Regions from separate parts of the Pseudonocardia ailaonensis genome, predicted to be linked through region 1. Evidence: predicted binding sites of a transcription regulator. Region 1 holds the regulator's gene; the other holds the start of a gene.
What was found. Region 1 encodes LexA, which represses DNA repair genes until DNA is damaged. Its sites were predicted from a motif close to CGAACACGTGTTCG; they were not measured.
Positions count from the first base shown of each region.

Region 2: a site for LexA is predicted at 2,120-2,133, ahead of ABD324_RS04740 (Rv2578c family radical SAM protein). Genes of this name have one in related genera too.

Region 1 is NZ_BAAAQK010000016.1:80,794-84,150, forward strand. Features, by position in the region: gene ABD324_RS21550 (hypothetical protein) at 1-272, opposite strand, end outside; gene ABD324_RS21555 (LysM peptidoglycan-binding domain-containing protein) at 631-1,290, opposite strand; gene lexA (transcriptional repressor LexA) at 1,861-2,580, shown strand; gene ABD324_RS21565 (universal stress protein) at 2,587-3,357, opposite strand, start outside.
Region 2 is NZ_BAAAQK010000003.1:420,581-423,937, forward strand. Features, by position in the region: gene aspS (aspartate--tRNA ligase) at 1-872, opposite strand, end outside; gene ABD324_RS04740 (Rv2578c family radical SAM protein) at 1,012-2,109, opposite strand; gene ABD324_RS04745 (gluconokinase) at 2,332-2,844, shown strand.

The DNA.
Region 1 (3,357 bases):
GCCGGGACGACGGTCGGGCCGTCGACGGGGCGGAGGACACGGGCACGCCGGACGGGTGCGTGACCCGCGCTCCCGGGAGCCGCGACGTCGATCCCGGCCCGGGAGCCCGAGACGAAGGCGTTCCGGACCCGGGCGGGGTGCGCCGGACGCACCACCCGACCCGCACCGCGGCCCGCGGCCCTGGCACCCGCCCGGTGCGGGCCGGCCTCGGCAGGCGCCTCGCGCCGCTCCGCCCGCACCGCGTCGGCCCTCTTGTCGGTCCTCGACTCCATGACGACCTCCCCGCCACCGGCGCCCGACCCGGTCGCACCTGGTGCGCGGCCGTCCGTCGAACGTTCGTGCGAAGGTGTACCAACAGCCACCGACAGAAACCGGTGCCCGGATCCTCCGGTCGGCACTCTCCGGACACAGTGATCTGCGCCACATCTGCTGAGCCCCTGCGGGTGCGCCCCGGCGCCGGGCGCGGACCGACTCCACTGCCCGGGGGCTCGGCGGCGCCGTGCCACTGCATCGGGTCTCCGGCACCCACGAACCCCGTCCGACCGGAGATCGCTCCCGCGGCCACACCGCGGCGCGGCGATCAGGTGGCGCTCGGACCGATCCTCCGGGCGACGAGGGCGTGCGACCGCGTCAGGCGGGGACCTGGAGGGTCCGGCCTGCGGGAAGGACCGTGACGTCGGCGTTCGGGAGGCCGTTGACCTGCACGATCCGCTCCACCACGGCGGCCGGGTCTCCCGTCGGGACGTCTCGGCGGGCGATGTCCCAGACGGTGTCGCCGGGCCGGACGGTGATCGCGACCGTGCCGGCCGGGACGGTGGAACGGGCCTGGGCGGCGCCGGCGACGCCGGCCAGGGTGCCGAGGCCCACCACCAGCCCGGCTGCCGCCAGCGCGACGACCGCGGCCGCGACGGCCCGGCGGAGGCGGTAGCGACCGGGAGACACCGGACGGACGGTGCGGCGCACCGGCGCCTCAGCGCGGCGCGGCTCGAGCGCGGCACCGTCGGACCGGCGAGCGCTCCGCCCCGCGGGGGCAACCGCGTGGTCGGCGACGAGCACCGCGGTCCCGACCCCGCGCACCGGGCCACCGACCGGACGACCCCCGCACGCCGGACCACTCCGGGCGACGTCGCCGCCCGCGAGCTCACCACCCTGCAGCAGGCGCAGCGACCGCTCGGCGGGGCGGCGGGCCACCCCGGCCCTGCGGCGGCGACGCTCCACGACCTCCGGCTCGACGACGACACCGGGCCGGACCGGCCGCGGCCGGCGCGACAGAGGTGCCGCGCGCCCCATCAGGGGCCGCTCCCGGGGGAGCGAGCGCCTCGACGCCTCGCCGCGCGGAGCCGTCGTCGGCAGAAGACCGACCGGCCGAGCCGGGCGCCCGACGGCCGGATCACCGACAACCTGGTGCCCGACAGCCGGGCTCCCGACAGCCGACCCCTGCACGGCCGAGCCGCGCGAGCCCGAGTTCCGCACGCCCGAGTTCCGCACGGCGGGATCCCGCGGGACAGCGCCCTCCGCACCAGGGTTCTGGATCGTCAGGTCCTGCACCGTGCCGGCCATCGGGGCCCCTTCCGCTCGTTCCCGCCGGTCACCCGGCGGATGTCGCACACATGTTCGATCGAACGTCTGTGCGAGGTTGTACCACCCCGCGCCACCGGCCGTCACGAAATCGGGCCGACACGATCGGCGTGTCGTTCGAACATGTGTTTGGCGAACCGTGGGTTCCGGGCTACGGTCCGGAGTCGACGGACCGGCCGTACGCCGGACGGGTGGGCGCTCGCAGGTCGGGGCGCACGCGTCGGCGTCCGGGTACGGAGCAGGACGCCGACGAGACACGAACACTGAGGAGGCGGCAGGCAGATGGCACGGGACGAGTCCGGCGGGGCCCCCGGGACCGGCCGGGAGCCCGGGCAGGTGCGTGCCTTCCCGGATCCCCCCGCGGATCCGGCGAGCCTCACCCCCCGGCAGCGCAAGGTCCTCGAGGTGATCCGGGACTGGGTGGACCGCTTCGGCTACCCGCCGAGCGTCCGCGAGATCGGCGACGCCGTGGGGCTGACGTCGACCTCGTCGGTGCACCACCAGCTGCGCACCCTCGAGCGCAAGGGCTACCTGCGCCGGGACCCCAACCGCACCCGTGCGGTCGACGTGCGCAGCCCCGAGGACGACACGGACACCGACACCGAGGAGACCCGCGCGGAGCACCCGGCGCCGGCGTTCGTGCCGCTGCTGGGCAACATCGCGGCCGGTGGCCCGATCCTCGCCGAGCAGGCCGTGGAGAGTGTCTTCCCGCTGCCGCGCGAGATCGTCGGCGAGGGCACGCTGTTCCTGCTCAACGTCAAGGGCGACTCGATGATCGAGGCCGCCATCACCGACGGGGACTGGGTCGTCGTGCGGCAGCAGCCGGTGGCGGAGCAGGGTGAGATCGTGGCCGCGATGATCGACGGCGAGGCCACGGTGAAGACGTTCAGGCGCACGGACGGTCAGGTCTGGCTGATGCCGGCCAACCCGGCCTACGAGCCGATCGACGGCAACGAGGCGACCATCCTCGGCCGCGTCGTCGCGGTGCTGCGCCGGCTCTGACCGGCGCTACTCCGGCGGCGGCACCACGACGACCGGGTAGCGGGCCTGCCGGACCAGCACGCCGGCGATCCCGCCGAGCAGCACCCGGCGCATGAGCGGGTAGCCGCGCGCCCCGACCACCAGCAGGTCGGGGCGTTCGGGCAGCTCGGCGAGGGTGGCGCCGACCGAGCGCCCGACGACGACGTCCGCGAGCGCGTCGATCTCCACGGGCAGCCGGGCCAGTGCCTTGGCCGCGATCTCGCCGGCGGCGGGGACGGTGGACTCGTGGTCGGCGACCGTCACGACCCGGATCGCGGCCCCGGTCCGGCCGGCCAGGTGCACCGCGAGGGCGGCGGCGTGGTCCGCCTCCGGGGTGCCGTCGTAGGCCACCCCGACGGCGGTGATCTCCCCCGCCGCGGTGTGCCGGTAGCCCCGCGGCGCGATCGCCACCGGGCAGCGCGCGGCGGGCAGCAGGCGCTGCACGGTGTTGCCGGGCGCCAGTCGGCCGAGCAGCCCGCCGCCCGTCGACCCCACGACCAGCACGGCCGCGCCGATCTCGTCCGCGTGCTCGGCGAGCGCGACCGCGGCGGGGCCGGGCCCGAGCGGAGCGAACTCCGGTTCGGAACCCCACGCGTCCCCGGCGACGAGCGCGCGGGCCCGGCCGAACCGCTCGCGGGCGACGGTCTCGAGCCGCTCCCGCCAGCGCGGGTCGCGGGCGAGCGCGGAGTAGCCCAACCCGTCGGTGGGGTACACGGTGGCGACGACGGGGGTCAGCCCGGTCAGCCTGGCCAGCTGCGC
Region 2 (3,357 bases), on a different contig from region 1:
AGCTCGATCGCGAAGCGCAGGTCCGGCTTGTCGGAGCCGTAGCGGGACATGGCCTCGGCGTAGGAGATGCGCGGGATCTCGCCGACCTCGTGGCCGACGAGCTTCCACAGCGCGGCGAGGATCTCCTCGGCCAGGGCGATCACGTCGTCCTGCTCGACGAAGCTCATCTCGATGTCGAGCTGGGTGAACTCCGGCTGCCGGTCGGCGCGGAAGTCCTCGTCCCGGTAGCAGCGGGCGATCTGGTAGTACCGCTCCATCCCGCCGACCATCAGCAGCTGCTTGAACAGCTGCGGGGACTGCGGCAACGCGTACCAGGAGCCCGGCCGCAGGCGGGCGGGGACCAGGAAGTCCCGCGCGCCCTCGGGGGTGGAGCGGGTGAGCGTCGGCGTCTCGATCTCGACGAAGTCGTGGCCCTCGAGCACCGTGCGCGCGGCGTGGTTGACCTTGCTGCGCAGCCGGATCGCCGACGCCGGGCCCTCGCGCCGCAGGTCCAGGTAGCGGTACCTGAGCCGGACCTCCTCGCCGACGGTCTGCTCGTCGATCTGGAACGGCAGCGGCGCGGACTCACTCAGCACGACCAGGTCCGTGACGGTGACCTCGATGGCGCCCGTCGGCAGGTCGGGGTTCTCGTTGCCCGCGGGGCGCGCGACGACCTCGCCGGTCACCTGCAGGCAGAACTCGGACCGCAGGCGGTGCGCGCGCTCGGCCATCTCGCCCTCGCGGAACACGATCTGGGCGGAGCCGGAGCTGTCGCGGAGGTCGACGAAGATCACGCCGCCGTGGTCTCGGCGACGGGCCACCCATCCGGCGAGGGTCACGGTCTGGCCGGCGTGCTCGGCACGGAGGGTGCCGACGGGGTGGGTTCGCATCACGGGGAAAGAGGCTATCCGCCGGGCCCCGGGCCCCCGCGACCAGGTTTCCCTCCCCCTCCCGGCCCCCGCACACCGCTCCGGCGCCTCGCACCACGGCTGCGGCTGGTGTGCCGGGCACCGGAGGTGTGTGCGAGCACGCTCAGAGCAGCGTGAGCTGCTCGGCGACGGGGGCGGCGAGGTGCTCGGCCGGAGGGGCCCGGCGGACCCCGGACGCCGGGAAGCCCGCCTGGGCCGCGACCTCGCCCGCCGAGGCGCCGTCGTCGGGCCCGGTGCCGCGCTGGACGCCGCTGCCGCGATCGAGGCCGTGGTGACGCAGCAACGGGCGGATGCGGGCGGACAGGGCCTTCCGATATCCCGGGTCGGCGTAGGCGCCGCGGCGGTAGAGCCGCTCGTAGCGCGGGACGAGCGCCGGGTACTCGCGGGCGAGCCAGCGGAAGAACCACTCCCGCGTGCCCGGCCGCAGGTGCAGCGCGATCACGCTGACCCCTGCCGCACCCGCCTCCTTGGCCTGCGTCAACAGGGCGTCGAGCGCCTCGGTGGAGTCCGTGAGCAGCGGCAGCACCGGCGCCACCATCACCCCGCAGTCCAGCCCCGCGTCGGCGATCCTGCGGACGAGGTCCAGCCGGGCCCGGGGCGACGGCGTGCCCGGCTCGAGGTGCGCCTGCAGCTCCCGGTCGAGCAGCGCGATCGACACGCCGAGCCCGACCGGCACGTCCCGCGCCGCCTCCGCGAGGAGCGGGAGGTCCCGGCCGAGCACCGTGCCCTTGCTCAGGATCGACAGCGGCGTGCCCGAGCGGGCGAGCGCGGTGATGATGTCGGGCATCAGCCGGTAGCGGCCCTCCGCCCGCTGGTAGGGATCGGTGTTGGTGCCCATCGCGACCGGTTCGCGGGCCCAGCGGGGCCGGGCGAGCTCGCGCGCGAGCACCGTGCCCACATTGATCTTGACGACGATCTGCGAGTCGAAGTCCGCCCCCGCGTCGAGGTCCAGGTACGTGTGGGTGGTGCGGGCGAAGCAGTAGACGCAGGCGTGGGAGCAGCCGCGGTACGGGTTCACCGTCCAGGAGAACGGCATCGGCGAGCTGCCCGGCACGTGGTTGAGCGCGGACTTCGCCAGGACCTCGTGGAACACCGTGCCCGCGAACTCCGGCGTCCGGACGGACCGGACCAGGCCACGCAGGGAGGGCAGGCCGGGGAGCTGCTCCTCCCCCGCGTCCAGCTGTTGCTGTTCCCACCGCATGGGCTAGAGTCGAACACATGTTCGATCCACGGGCAAGTGAGCTCAGGGCCGCGCCGGCCGACGGTTCTCCCCAGGGGAAGGACCCGGGGCGGCCGCAGCCGCACGTGGTCGGCCGCGGGGGTCACCGCGCCCGCGGTGTCCGCGGGAGCCGCACCCGGCTGCCCTGCGCCCGCGCCCGGGGCTGAGTGGACCCGGTCGCCCGGGATCGGTCACCCTGCACGGGTGCACGCGACGACCACGGTGATCGTCATGGGGGTGTCGGGCGCCGGGAAGTCCACGGTCGCCGAGGCCCTCGTCCGGCGGACCGGCTGGGCCTTCGCCGAGGGCGACGACCTGCATCCCGAGGCGAACCGCCGCAGGATGGCCGCCGGCCACCCGCTCACGGACGACGACCGATGGCCCTGGCTGCGCCGGATCGCGGACTGGATCGGGGCGCAGGAGTCCGCGTCGCGTGATGGCGTGGTCACCTGCTCGGCCCTGCGCCGCGCCTATCGGGAGGTACTGACGGCGGGGCACCCGTCGGTCCGGTTCGTGTACCTCGCGGTGGGGCACGCGGAGCTGGAGGGGCGCCTCGGCCGGCGCACGGGCCACTACATGCCGGCGGCCCTGCTGCAGAGCCAGCTCGACACCCTCGAGGAGCCGGGCCCCGACGAGCCGGTGATCGTCGACAGGGGCGGCGGGGATCCGGAGGCGACGGTCGACCGGATCCTGGCGGCGCTCGGGACCGGCCGCTGAACACCGCTCCGGCTCGCCTTCACGATCACCGTCTGCGTGCGTGCACACAGCCTCGATCGACTTCGGCGCACGCGATCGGCGATCATGATCGGGGCCGTCACCGTGCTCGTCGGTCTTCCGACGGGTCGCGCTTCGCGCCGACGCGAGCCGTGGTGCTCGCACAGGCGTGGTGCTCGTACAGGCGTGGTGCTCGCACAGACGTGACGAGGGAGCGGGCGTGCGGTCGGCGCTCGTGTTCTGCCGCCGCGATGGGCCTACCCGGCCCCGGGTGCGAGGCCTTCCCGGCGCGGCGACCAGGATGCGGGGGTGCCCCCGTCCGAGCCGAACGGTCCCCGGGCGCCGCGCCGTGCGACCACCCCCTGGGACGGGCAGGCCCAGGACGGAGCAGCCGCGAGCGGTCGACAGCCGGCGGGCGAGCCGGAGGCCGCCGCTCCCCGTCACCGCGGACGGGCACCCGCGCCCGGACCACCGGCGGGAGACGCGAACACGATCCCCATCCCCGTCGTCGGAGCC